4 regions of the Pseudomonas sp. LFM046 genome follow, and region 4 is predicted to be linked to each of the others. Evidence: predicted binding sites of a transcription regulator. Region 4 holds the regulator's gene; each other region holds the start of a gene.

Region 1 (3,410 bases), 1.9 Mb from region 4:
GTCCGGTAAGCTGCGAGTCCGGACGATCGGACATTGCCCAACCCACAATCCGCCGCGCATACAGGTCCATGATCGCGGCCAAGTAGATCCAGCGCCCGCCGGCCCAGATGTACGTCACGTCACCGCACCACACCTGATTGGGGCCGTGGGTGCGGAATTGCCGGTCCAGTTCGTTCGACGCTTTGGCACTCTCACCCTCAGTTGGGCGGTAACGGTGTCGACGGCGTTGCGAGCTGAACAACTGGGCCTCTTTCATCAGACGGCCGGCCAGGAATCGACCCACTGCCCAGCCTTCCTGGCGCAAAGCCGCCGCGAGCGTCCGGGCGCCTGCCGAACGCCGACTCTGGACATGCAGCTCCACCAAGCGCTGTCGCAACCTGGCGTGCGGCTGATTACCGCGAGCTGCTGACTTAGCGGCGGCATAGACACTGCTGCGATTGATGCCGAACAGCCGGCAAAGCTCTGCCCGTGGATAGTGCTCACCCAATGACTCGACTAAGCGCACTAATCGAGGGCGTCTGACATCAAGAGAGCGGTAGCCTTTTTTAAGATCTCTTTCTCCCGCTCCAGCCGCCGCACCTGGGCCTCCAGCTCCTGGATTCGCCGCTGCTCCGGCGTCATGGCCTTGCTGTGCTCCGGCGTCTTGCCATGGCGCTCCAGGGTCAATTGCTCGACCCAGCGCCGCATGGCAGTTGGGCCTACCCCCATCGCCTTGCAGGCTGCCGGTATGGAATAGCCTTGATCGAGCACCAGGCTGGCGGCCTCGAGTTTGAATTCCGGACTGAATGATCTTCTGCTCATGAACACCTCTTGCTTGGGCGCAGCTTAACGCCCTATCGGGGTGTCCAGAATCATTAGGCCACTTCAGAATGAACCAATAGACAGATAGGATTGAGCCTCCCACGGACTCAATGCGATCGCAAGCGCACCGCGCCCGCACTCCCCTCCTCCTCTCCTATTTCGTGGCCGCGTGCTTTGTATGCAACTCCTGGGACAGTCTTTACACCCCCGCTCGATGCACTCAAAGACCGCCTCTGGCAACCCACATGGTCGTGGTGTGGACACACAGTGCCCTGGGACGCTCAGGCAAGAGTCTGTCGCCGCGCGCAAAGTGCACTATGAGAGCGACTTTGTGGCTGAGGCAACCAGCATTGGCAAGGTACTCGATGTTATTCGAACGATCGCCGAACAAACGACCGAAGATCGGTAGGCATCAGTTTCGGGCATAGATAGCGGTTGTCCCGCTGCGAAACGATAAGGGCGCCTTGCGGCGCCCTAAAGCTTCGATCGAAAGCCGGCGTCAGCGCATACAAGCACGAGGCATTGCCGCCTGCCCTTGGATCCGATTCCCCGTTGAACGATGGCATGTCGTTTGCTGTTACCAACACTCCGAACTCCCTCCAACGGCGGAGACAGTTCATAGACGATGGCGTCGCTCCCGGTCACCAATCCCATGGTGACTGGGGCGGCGCCTTTTTCGTTCAGTGGTGGGACAAACAACATGACCGACAAGAGTTGCACCCGTAACGACAGCCTCGCCTGGGTCGCGGGCAGCGATGCCCCGGAAAAGCGCACAGTGAACCTGGGCTTCATGGCCCTTTCCGACACCGCCTCGTTGATCGTCGCGGCCACCCAGGGCTTCGCCCAGCCCTACGGGCTGACCCTGGAACTGAAGCGGCAGACCTCCTGGGCCGGCCTGCGCGACAGACTGTTGAGCGGTGAACTGGACGCCGCACATTCGCTCTACGGCCAGGTTTATGGGGCCCAGCTGGGACTGGGCGGCGCCCCCACCGAAATGGCGATCCTCATGGGACTGTGTCAGAACGGCCAGGCGATCAACCTATCCGAACCACTGCGTCAGGCCGGGGTGACCCGTGCTGACGCCCTCGCCGCCCGTGTACGCCAGCACAGCGCGAAACTGACCTTCGCCCAGACCTTTCCCACCGGGACCCATGCCATGTGGCTTCACTACTGGCTGGCGGCGCAGGGTATCCACCCGTTGGAAGATGTGAACACAGTGGTGCTGCCGCCCGCGCAGATGGTCCAGCATCTCAAGACAGGGCACATCGACGGTTTCTGTGCCGGCGGCCCCTGGGGCGCACTGGCGGTGGATGAGAAGCAGGGTTTCACCCTGGCAACCAGCCAGATGATCTGGCCCGATCACCCGGAAAAGGTGCTCGCCTGCACGCGCGCCTTCGTGGAGCAGTACCCCAACACGGCCCGCGCCCTGACCATGGCGGTGCTGGAGGCCAGCCGCTTCATCGACGCCAGCGACGAGAACAAGTGCAGCACCGCCCGGCTGATCAGCGGTGGCGAGTACCTCGATGCACCACTCTCGGCCATCGAGCCGCGTTTTCTCGGTTACTACGAGGACGGCCTCGGCTACGCCTGGCGCGATGCTCACCCACTGCGCTTCTTTGCCGGCGGCGAGGCCACCATGCCCTGGCTGTCCGATGGCATGTGGTTCATGACCCAGTTCCGCCGCTGGGGGCTGCTCAGAGACGACCCGGACTACCTCGGCGTGGCCCGTCGAGTCCACCAGCTTGCGCTCTACCGCGAAGCGGCCGAAGCGCTGGGCATAGCGGTCCCCGAGCACCCCATGCGCAGCTCCAGGCTGTTCGACGGCCGGATCTGGGACGGCACCGACCCGGCCGGCTATGCCCGCAGCTTCGCCATCCACGCCCGCAGCTCCGCCCCTGCGGCCGCTGCCCTCTGACGCCAGGAGTTGACCACAGCATGCTCCGCATTCTCCTGATCGATGACACCCCGAAGAAAGTCGGCCGTCTGCGCAATGCCCTGGTGGAGGCCGGTTTCGACGTCATGGACGAAACCGGCCTGACCATCAACTTGCCTGAGCGGATCGAAGCGGCGCGCCCCGATGTCGTACTGATCGACACCGAGTCCGCGGGCCGCGACATGATGGAACAGGTAGTGATGGTCAGCCGCGACCGGCCCCACCCCATCGTCATGTTCACTGACGATCACGATCCCCACCTGATGCGCCAGGCGATCCGGGCCGGCGTCAGCGCCTACGTGATCGAGGGCATTCACACCGAGCGCCTACGACCGATCCTGGACGTGGCCATGGCCCGCTTCGAGAGCGACCAGGCCCTGCGCACCCAACTGCTGGAGCGAGACAGCCAATTGGCAGAACGCAAGCGCATCGAGTTGGCCAAGGGCCTGCTGATGAAGATGAAAAGCTGTGACGAGGATGCCGCCTACACCTTGATGCGTCGCCAGGCCATGGGACGCCAACAACGATTGATCCAGGTGGCCGAGCAGATCATCGCCACGCACGAGATGCTTGGCGTCTGAGCGTCAACCAGAAATCGGTCAAGTCCATGTCGGGGCGAATTCATTCGCTCCCCATGGACGGGGCCAACGCTCGCAACAATCTCTCGCCACACACC
Region 2 (3,410 bases), 4.6 Mb from region 4:
AAAAAAGGCCTCCCGAGGGAGGCCTTAATGTTGACGCTGTTTATAGGTATTCGTGGATCAGACGCTGTAGTACAGGTCGTATTCCAGCGGGTGCACGAAGGTGCGCACCTTGATTTCTTCTTCGCTCTTCAGCTCGATGTAGGCATCGATGAAGTCGTCGCTGAACACGCCGCCCTTGGTCAGGAACGCGCGGCCCTTGTCCAGTTCTTCCAGCGCCTCTTTCAGGCTGCCGCAAACCTGCGGGATTTCCTTGGCCTCTTCCGGCGGCAGGTCATACAGGTTCTTGTCGGCGGCATCGCCGGGGTGGATCTTGTTCTGGATACCGTCCAGACCGGCCATCAGCAGTGCGGCGAAGCACAGGTACGGGTTGGCAGCCGGGTCCGGGAAGCGCGCTTCGATACGGCGGGCTTTCGGGCTGTTCACGTACGGGATACGGATCGAGGCGGAACGGTTGCGGGCGGAGTAGGCCAGCATTACCGGAGCTTCGAAGCCCGGAACCAGACGCTTGTAGGAGTTGGTAGCCGGGTTGGTGAAGCCGTTCAGGGCCTTACCGTGCTTGATGATGCCGCCGATGAAGTACAGGGCGGTGTCGGACAGGCCGGCATAGCCTTCGCCAGCGAAGGTGTTCTTGCCATCTTTGGAGATGGACATGTGAACGTGCATGCCCGAGCCGTTGTCGCCGTACAGGGGCTTCGGCATGAAGGTCACGGTCTTGCCGTAGGCGTCGGCAACGTTGTGCACGCAGTACTTCAGGGTCTGAACTTCGTCAGCCTTGGCGACCAGGGTGTTGAACTTCACACCGATCTCGTTCTGGCCGGCAGTCGCCACTTCGTGGTGGTGAACTTCGACCACCAGGCCCATTTCTTCCAGGGCGTTGCACATGGCGGTACGGATTTCGTGGTCGTGGTCGACCGGCGGTACCGGGAAGTAGCCGCCCTTCACGCCCGGACGGTGGCCCTTGTTGCCGCCTTCGATGTCGGCGTCGGTGTTCCAGGCGGCCTGCTCGGAGAAGATCTTGAACATGGAGCCGGAGATGTCGGACTTGAACTTCACTTCGTCGAAGATGAAGAACTCGGGTTCCGGACCGACGAACACGGTGTCACCGATACCGGTGGTCTTCAGGTATTCCTCGGCGCGCTTGGCGATGGCACGCGGGTCGCGGTCGTAGCCTTGCATGGTGCTCGGCTCGATGATGTCGCAGACCAGGATCAGGGTCGGCTCTTCGGTGAACGGGTCCAGCACGGCGGTGCTGTCGTCCGGCAGCAGGATCATGTCGGAGGCTTCGATGCCTTTCCAACCTTCGATGGAGGAACCGTCGAACATCTTGCCGTGTTCGAAGAACTCGTCATCGGCGTCACGGGCCGGCATGGTCACGTGCTGCTGCTTGCCCTTGGTGTCGGTGAAGCGCAGATCAATCCACTTCACGTCGTGTTCTTTAATCAGTTGAAGCGACTTCGACATGTTGTCCTCCAGAAGGAAAGGGGGCGGGAAACCGTTAACCCCTCAAAGAATTCGTAGTGAAGCCGGGGCGGGATAGTCCGCCAGGGCGACCTGCCTCACAAGGGAGCAATTAGCGTGCCAGTGCCCCGTTATGGGCAGAAGCCCCAAAACTCACGCCTGGCGGGGGCCTTGCTCCGATTCTGCGCAAAATTGCGCACCTTTTTCGTGCCTGATTCGGTGTGCGTGATCCATTTTGGTGCGTGATGGGTTTTGCTGAATGATTTTGGTCAAAGCTTGAACAATTTCCGCTATAATCCGCGCCCCTCTTTTTCGGCGGCCGTCGCAAGCGCTGTTTTCATGAAACTCATCGTCAAAGTCTTCCCGGAAATCACCATCAAGAGCCGGCCGGTGCGCAAGCACTTCATCCGCCAGCTCTCGAAGAACATCCGCGCGGTCCTGAAAGACCTGGACCCGGAGCTCGAGGTGACCGGCGTCTGGGACAACCTCGAAGTCGAGACCCGGCAGACCGAGCCGAAGCTCTTGCGCGAGATGATCGAGCGCCTGACCTGCACCCCCGGCATCACCCACTTCCTCGAAGTGCACGAGTACCCGCTGGGCGACTTCGACGATGTGCTGGAAAAGTGCAAGCTGCACTACGCCGACCAGATCCCCGGCAAGATCTTCGCCGTGCGCTGCAAGCGCGCCGGCAAGCATGACTTCACCTCCATGGAGCTGGAGCGCTACGTCGGTAGCCGCCTGCGCCAGGAGTGCAATGCCGCCGGCATTTCCCTGAACAAGCCGGAAGTCCTGGTGCGCATGGAAGTGCGCGACCAGCGCCTGTTCGTCATCCATCACCAGCACGACGGCATCGGCGGCTACCCGCTGGGCTCCCTGGAGCAGACCCTGGTGCTGATGTCCGGGGGCTTCGACTCCACCGTCGCCGCCTACCAGATGATGCGTCGCGGCCTGATGACCCATTTCTGCTTCTTCAACCTGGGTGGCCGTGCACACGAATTGGGCGTGATGGAAGTGGCCCACTACCTGTGGGAGAAGTTCGGCCGGTCCCAGCGCGTGCTGTTCATCAGCGTGCCCTTCGAGGAAGTGGTCGGCGAAATCCTCAGCAAGGTCGACAACAGCCAGATGGGCGTGGTGCTCAAGCGCATGATGCTGCGCGCCTCCACCCGCATGGCGCGCAAGCTGACCCTGGATGCGCTGGTCACCGGCGAAGCCATCTCCCAGGTCTCCAGCCAGACCCTGCCGAACCTCTCGGTGATCGACTCGGCCACTGACATGCTCGTGCTGCGCCCGCTGATCGCCAGCCACAAGCAGGACATCATCGACACCGCCACCCGGATCGGCACCGCCGAGTTCGCCAAGCACATGCCCGAATACTGCGGCGTGATCTCGGTGAACCCGACCACCCGTGCCAAACCCGGTCGCATCGAACACGAGGAAGAGCAGTTCGACATGGCCATCCTCGAGCGTGCCCTGGAGCGCGCCCGCCTGGTGCCCATCGACCGCGTGATCGATGAGCTGGGCCAGGACCTGGCCGTGGAGGAAGTGCGCGAAGCCCTGCCGGGGCAGATTGTCCTCGACATCCGCCATCCTGACGCCCAGGAAGACGACCCCCTGGAGCTGCCCGGCATCGAAGTGCAGGCCCTGCCTTTTTATGCGGTCAATAACCGCTTCAAGGACCTGGACGCCAACCGCCAGTACCTCCTGTATTGCGACAAGGGCGTGATGAGCCGTCTGCATGCCCACCACTTGCTCAGCGAGGGGCATGCCAATGTGCGTGTTTATCGTCCGGCCTAAACAGCCCGGGCTGTTCGGCGGCAGCATCCGCCATCGCCCTCCCGACCATCGGGCCGCCTGATTCGCACTTCATTCATATGTGCCGCATAGACTGCGCGGCAAACCGAATCCTCTGATCGAGATACAAACGTGATCGAAAATCTCCGCAACATCGCCAT
Region 3 (3,410 bases), 2.9 Mb from region 4:
TGCCGTCGAAATAGGCGAGGGCGCGTTGGTCGGCCTCGTGCAGCAGGGCGCGTTCGTTCATGGTCCGGGCTCGTGTGGGGTGGAGCTCATACGCTAGCCGGGAGTGGAGAGGCGCGGCAGATACAGGCTGCGACGAAGGCAGGCATAACAGTGCTTTGCGAGATGGCTTCTGAGCCGGTACAGCGGGGGTGGCGGGCGGTACAGTTGCCCGCCACCGACAGGGTTCAGTGACCGAGCATGTCGTGCATTGCGATGATCTGCTCGGCCACCTGAATCAGCTTCTGCTGGCGGCTCATGGCCTGGCGCCGCATCAGGGTGTAGGCCTCTTCCTCGTTACAGTTCTTCATCTTCATCAGCAGGCCTTTGGCCAGTTCGATGCGCTTGCGCTCGGCCAGTTGCTGGTCGCGGGCGCTGAGCTGGGCGCGCAGGGCTTGATCGCTCTCGAAGCGCGCCATGGCGACGTCGAGGATCGGTTGCAGGCGCTCGGCCTGGATGCCTTCGACGATGTAGGCGCTGACGCCGGCCTCGATGGCCCGGCGCATCACCTTGGGGTCGTGCTCGTCGGTGAACATCACGATGGGGCGGGGCTGGTCGCGGGTGACCAGGACTACCTGTTCCATCACGTCACGGCTCGGGGATTCGGTATCGATCAGTACTACGTCCGGGCGGATAGCTTCGACACGGGCGGGCAGGTCGATGGTCAGGCCGGATTCGTCGATCACCTCGAAGCCGGCCTCCACCAGGGCGGCTTTGAGGCGGCCGACTTTCCTGGCGGTGTCGTTGATCAGCAGGATACGCAGCATGGCGGTCGTCCCTAACGGCTACAGGGCAATGGCGCGGACGTTGCCGGCCATCGAGTGGATCGGGAAGCTGCGTGCATACCCGGCCGGATCGCTGCCGTCCCAGGTGCGGCCGTCAATCAGGGTGGCGCTGCGCGCCAGGTCCGGCACGCTGATGTCAAGGGCCTCGGCGGCTTGCCGGTAGGTGTCGAGGCATTGCACACGCCGGGCGACTTCCAGGTAGTCCGGGTCGTCCCGCAGCAATCCCCAGCGGCGGAACTGGGTCATGAACCAGATGCCATCGGAGAGATAGGGCATGTTCACCCGGCCGTCGTCGAAGAAACGCAGCGGGTGTGCGTCCTCCCAGGCATTGCCGAGGCCGTCCTGGTAGTGGCCGAGGAAGCGCGGTTCCACAGCCGAGAGCGGTGCGTCCACATAGTCGCTGCCGCTGATCAGGTGAGCGGTGCTGCGACGGTTTTCCAGGCTGGCTTCAATGAAGCGGCTGGCCTCCAGAACAGCCATGGTCAGGGCACGGGCGGTGTTCGGGTACCGCTCGACGAATTCGCGGGTCACGCCGAGCACCTTTTCCGGGTGGTCCGCCCAGATCATCTGGCTGGTGGCCAGGGTAAAGCCCTGCTGCTGGTCCACCGCCAGCGCGCCCCAGGGGCCGCCGGCACAGAATCCGTCGATGCGGGCCGCCTTGAGGTGGGCGACCATCTGCGAGGGCGGTACCACGACGGTGTCCACATCGCGCAGCGGGTGGATGCCGTGAGCCGCCAGCCAGTAGTTCAGCCACATGGCATGGGTGCCGGTGGGAAAGGTCTGTGCGAAGGTCAGCCGTGCACCGCCGTGGCGCACATGACGGACCAGTGCCTCGGAACTGGTCACGCCAATGCGCTTGAGTGGCTCGGACAGATTGATGGCCTGGCCGTTCTGGCACAGGCCCATGAGGATGGCCATTTCCGCGCTGGGGCCGCCAATGCCCAGTTCTATGCCGTAGACCTGGCCGTAGAGGGCCTGGGCAGCGTCCAGTTCGCCGGAGAGCAGTTTGTCCCGCAGGGTGGCCCAGGAGGATTGGCGCCTGAGGTTCAAGGTCAGGCCATAAGGCTGGGCGAACCCCTGGGTGGCAGCAACGATCAGGGAGGCTGAGTCGGTCAGGGGCATGAAGCCCAGGTTGAGCATGCACTTCTCCGGTGCATCGCTGCCGCTGACCCAGGCCAGGCTGTCTGTACGCGTGGTGTTCTGCTTGTCCGTCATCGTGGTTGGCCGCCTATCTGCAAAATGGCGCCGATCCGGTGCGGCCATGGGCCGGCCGGTATCGACGCCATCGTCATCAGCCCGCTCCGTCGTTGGAGTGAGACTCGTCGGGGCGGATCTAGCAAGCGATATGCCAGCGACCAAAAAAAGGAGCCCCGCCAGGGGCGGGGCAAGGGTTCGAGGTCGGAGCTACCTCAACGTTCGATGATCTGTTTTACCTGAGCTTGCGGGATCTCCTGGACGCGGCCTTCGTGGTCTTCGAACTCGAGCATGCCGGTGTCGTCGTCGAGTTCAGGCTTCTCATCGGTGGCGATGATCTGGCCGTCGACCGTGGCAATCAGGTATTCGCTGGAGCAACCGGCCAAGCCCAGGGTGCAGAGGAGAGTCAGGAACCAAGTCTTCACATCGGTGCCCTCTTCGTAGCGGCCTATATGTGGAACATAGCTTCTGGCAGGGCGGCTGCAAGTTGGCCCGATGGGCGTGCTCAGGAACTGTGCGGGGGTTGGCGAATGCGGGATGGAGGGGGCATGGAACGAAAAAGCCCCGCACGGGGCGGGGCTTCTTCGTTACCAGGATATCGATGGGGCCTTAGGCCTGGACCACCGGAATCTTGGCGTTTGCAGCAGCTTCCTTGTACTCGGCGATCTGGTCGAAGGACAGGTAGCGGTAGATATCGGCCGCCATGCTGTCGATGTTCTTCGCGTATTCCATGTACTCGGCCACGGTCGGCAGTTTGCCCAGGATCGAGGCCACGGCCGCCAACTCGGCGGAGGCCAGGTAGACGTTGGTGGCGTCGCCCAGGCGGTTCGGGAAGTTACGGGTGGAGGTGGAGACCACGGTGGCACCGGTCTGCACGCGGGCCTGGTTGCCCATGCACAGCGAGCAGCCCGGCATTTCCATGCGCGCGCCGGCCTTGCCGTAGATGCCGTAGTAGCCTTCCTCGGTCAGCTGGTGAGCGTCCATCTTGGTCGGCGGGGCCAGCCACAGACGGGTCGGAATGCCGCCCTTGACCTTGTCCAGCAGCTTACCGGCCGCGCGGAAGTGACCGATGTTGGTCATGCAGGAGCCGATGAACACCTCGTCGATCTTGTCGCCGGCCACGGTGGACAGCAGGCGGGCGTCGTCCGGGTCGTTCGGCGCGCAGAGCACGGGCTCTTTCACGTCGGCCAGGTCGATCTCGATGACCGCGGCGTATTCGGCGTCCTTGTCGGCTTCCAGCAGTTGCGGGTTGGCCAGCCAGGCTTCCATCGCCTGGGCGCGACGCTCCAGGGTGCGGGCGTCGCCGTAGCCTTCACCGATCATCCAGCGCAGCAGGGTGATGTTGGACTGCAGGTACTCGGCAATCGCCTGCTCCGGCAGCTTGATGGTGCAACC
Region 4 (3,410 bases):
AGGTTGTCGATGCAGTAGAAACCGTGATCTTCGAGGACGTCCAGGGCGGTGCTCTTGCCCGACCCGGAGCGGCCGCTGACGATGATCAGGCGCATGGCGAAACCCTAGCGTCCGCTCTGCACGTCCACGACCACCTGGTACAGGCTGGTGCTGTCGGGAGCATGGCGGAGCCGCTCGCGTACATCGCTGCGGTCGAGCATGCTGGCGATCTGACGGAGCAGTTCAAGGTGCTCATCGGTGGCGGCTTCCGGGACCAGCAGAACGAACAGCAGGTCCACGGGGGCGCCATCGATGGCGTCGAAATCGACTGGAGCATCCAGGCGAAGCACTGCGCTGATGGGCGACGTGCAGCCTGTGAGGCGACAGTGGGGAATGGCGATGCCATTACCGAAGCCGGTGGAGCCGAGCTTCTCCCGGGAAACCAGGCTTTCGAAAATGTCCTGGTTGTCGAGGTCGGGAAGGTCACGGGCAACCAGCTTGGCGATCTGTTCCAGAACGCGTTTCTTGCTGCCGCCCGGCACGTTCACGAGGGAACGGCCGGGGGTCAGGATTTGCTCAAGTCGAATCATATAGAGGGGAGGTTCAGCGGGCAGTGGCACCCTGCTGGCGGTTTAGCTGCTTTTCCTTGTGCTTGATCAGTTGGCGATCGAGCTTGTCGGTGAGCAGGTCGATGGCAGCGTACATGTCCTCATGCTCCGCGTTGGCAACGACTTCGCCGCCGGCGACGTGCAAAGTGGCTTCGATTTGCTGTTTGAGTTTCTCGACCTGCATGATCACCTGCACATTAGTGATTCGGTCGAAATGGCGCTCCAGACGGTCGAACTTCTCGACAACGTAGTTGCGCAGGGCGTCGGTCACATCCAGTTGATGTCCACTGATGTTGACTTGCATACCGCTTTCTCCTTATTGCCCGTGTATAAGAGACAGGCTAACGGGCCTGCCACCGGAACACTTTGGCGTGGGTCTATCCGCGTCACATCAGTCGCTTTCGTTCGCTGGAAGGTGCTATCCCAAGGGATTCGCGGTACTTGGCTACTGTGCGACGGGCCACTTGAATGCCCTGTGCCTCCAGTAAACCAGCGATCTTGCTGTCGCTCAACGGCTTTTTCGGATTTTCCGCCGCGACCAGTTTTTTGATGATGGCGCGGATCGCGGTTGACGAGCATTCGCCGCCTTCCGAGGTGCTGACGTGGCTGGAGAAGAAGTACTTCAGCTCGTAGATGCCGCGGGGAGTGTGCATGTATTTCTGGGTGGTCACACGCGAGATGGTGGACTCGTGCATGCCCACGGCCTCGGCGATGTCGTGCAGGACGAGGGGCTTCATCGCCTCTTCGCCATACTCAAGAAAGCCGCGCTGGTGCTCGACGATCTGGGTGGCGACCTTCATCAGGGTTTCGTTGCGGCTCTGCAGGCTCTTGATGAACCAGCGTGCTTCCTGGAGCTGGTTGCGCATGAAAGTGTTGTCGGCGCTGGAGTCCGCGCGACGGACGAAACCTGCATAGTGCGGATTGACCCGCAGGCGCGGTACGGCTTCCTGGTTCAGTTCCACCAGCCAGCGCTCGTTGTGCTTGCGGACGATGACGTCCGGCACCACGTACTCGGGCTCGCTGGCTTCGATCTGGGAACCGGGACGTGGATTCAGGCCCTGGATCAGTTCGATGATCTGGCGCAGGTCATCTTCCTTGACCTTCATGCGGCGCATCAGCTGGCTGTAATCGCGGCTGCCGAGCAGGTCCAGATAGTCGCCTGCCAGGCGCTGGGCTTCGCTGAGCCAGGGGGTGCCCGGGGGCAGCTGGCGCAGTTGCAGAACCAGGCACTCGCGCAGGTCGCGGGCGCCGACGCCAGCGGGCTCGAACTGCTGGATGCGATGCAGTACCACCTCGACCTCATCCAGCTCGATGCCGAGCTCAGGGTCGAAGGAGTCGGCGATCTCGGTCAAAGGCTCTTCGAGATAGCCGTCGTTGTTGATGCAGTCGATCAGGGTGACGGCGATCAGGCGATCGGTGTCGGACATCGGGGCCAGGTTGAGCTGCCAAAGCAGGTGGCTCTGCAGGCTCTCGCCAACCGAGGTACGCGAGGTGAAATCCCACTCGTCGTCATCGTTGCTCGGCAGGCTGCTGGCGCTGGTCTGGTAAACATCTTCCCACGCGGTGTCGACGGGGAGTTCGCTGGGAATGCGGTCATGCCATTCGCCATCATCCATGGCTTCGGCATTGGTCTCGACGCTGGACTCCTGGAAGGCCACTTCCTGGCTGCCGGGATTGGGCAGTTGGTCGCCTTCTGCCATGGGGTCTGCGTTGTCGAAATCGTCGCCGTCCTCCTGCCGCTCGAGCATGGGATTGGATTCCAGCGCTTCCTGGATCTCCTGCTGGAGGTCCAGGGTAGAGAGTTGGAGCAGGCGGATGGCCTGTTGCAGCTGCGGTGTCATCGTCAGCTGCTGGCCCATCTTTAGGACTAGCGATGGTTTCATGGCAGAGGGCTTAGCACCTTATTCGCCGGCGCTCGCGCGCCATCCACTACAGGGCGCCGAGGCGCCACCAGGAAGCAAATTATATGCCTGACCTTGAAGGTTTTTCCTAGCTCTCGCAATCCCTCGTGGAGGAGAAATTGCGGAGGGTTACAGGCGAAACTCGTGGCCCAGGTAGACTTCCTTCACCAACTGGTTGGCCAGGATGGCTTCCGCGTCGCCTTCGGCGATCAACTGGCCGTCACTGACAATGTAGGCTGTCTCGCAGATATCCAGGGTCTCACGGACGTTGTGGTCGGTGATCAATACGCCGATCCCCTTGGCCTTGAGGTGGTGGATGATCTGTTTGATATCGCCTACGGAAATCGGGTCCACACCGGCGAAGGGCTCGTCCAGCAGGATGAATTTGGGGGCGGTGGCCAGTGCACGGGCAATTTCCACCCGACGGCGCTCGCCGCCCGACAGGCTCATGCCGAGGCTGTCGCGGATGTGGCTGATGTGGAATTCCTGCAGGAGGCTTTCCAGCTCCTTGCGGCGCTCGGCGCGATCGAGGTCCTTGCGGGTCTCGAGGATCGCCATGATGTTGTCCGCGACGCTGAGCTTGCGGAAGATCGAGGCTTCCTGCGGCAGGTAGCCGATGCCGGCTCGAGCGCGGCCATGCATGGGCTGGTGGGTGACGTCATTGGAGTCGATCAGGACGCGGCCCTGATCGGCTTTGACCAGGCCGACGATCATGTAGAAGCAGGTGGTCTTGCCGGCGCCGTTGGGGCCGAGAAGGCCGACGATCTGGCCGCTGTCGATGGACAGGCTGACGTCGCGAACCACCTGACGGCTCTTGTAGCTCTTGGCCAGGTGCTGGGCTTTGAGAGTCGCCATTACTGTGCTTTCTGCTCTTTCTTCTTCGGCTGGATGACCATGTCGATCCGCGGGCGCGGGGTGCTGA

The links. Region 4 encodes sigma-54, which starts transcription at its own class of promoters, with help from an activator protein. Its sites were predicted from a motif close to ANTGGCATNNANNTTGCTNT; they were not measured.
Region 1: the regulator sigma-54 is predicted to act here: its motif matches at 1,360-1,379, upstream of TQ98_RS12750 (CmpA/NrtA family ABC transporter substrate-binding protein).
Region 2: the regulator sigma-54 is predicted to act here: its motif matches at 1,564-1,583, upstream of glnA (glutamate--ammonia ligase).
Region 3: the regulator sigma-54 is predicted to act here: its motif matches at 2,155-2,174, upstream of TQ98_RS17340 (CmpA/NrtA family ABC transporter substrate-binding protein).

The regions. Positions count from the first base shown of each region.
Region 1 is NZ_JYKO02000001.1:2,764,700-2,768,109, reverse strand. It holds partial or broken gene TQ98_RS12755 (IS3 family transposase) at 1-807, opposite strand, end outside; gene TQ98_RS12750 (CmpA/NrtA family ABC transporter substrate-binding protein) at 1,502-2,716, shown strand; gene TQ98_RS12745 (ANTAR domain-containing protein) at 2,737-3,315, shown strand.
Region 2 is NZ_JYKO02000001.1:5,447,432-5,450,841, reverse strand. It holds gene glnA (glutamate--ammonia ligase) at 58-1,461, opposite strand; gene thiI (tRNA uracil 4-sulfurtransferase ThiI) at 1,798-3,252, shown strand; gene typA (translational GTPase TypA) at 3,382-3,410, shown strand, end outside.
Region 3 is NZ_JYKO02000001.1:3,762,391-3,765,800, reverse strand. It holds gene TQ98_RS17350 (pyridoxal-dependent decarboxylase) at 1-61, opposite strand, end outside; gene TQ98_RS17345 (ANTAR domain-containing response regulator) at 225-803, opposite strand; gene TQ98_RS17340 (CmpA/NrtA family ABC transporter substrate-binding protein) at 822-2,036, opposite strand; gene TQ98_RS17335 (YgdI/YgdR family lipoprotein) at 2,231-2,440, opposite strand; gene acnB (bifunctional aconitate hydratase 2/2-methylisocitrate dehydratase) at 2,625-3,410, opposite strand, start outside.
Region 4 is NZ_JYKO02000001.1:860,632-864,041, forward strand. It holds gene rapZ (RNase adapter RapZ) at 1-95, opposite strand, end outside; gene ptsN (PTS IIA-like nitrogen regulatory protein PtsN) at 105-569, opposite strand; gene raiA (ribosome-associated translation inhibitor RaiA) at 583-891, opposite strand; gene TQ98_RS04080 (RNA polymerase factor sigma-54) at 974-2,470, opposite strand; gene lptB (LPS export ABC transporter ATP-binding protein) at 2,618-3,343, opposite strand; gene lptA (lipopolysaccharide transport periplasmic protein LptA) at 3,343-3,410, opposite strand, start outside.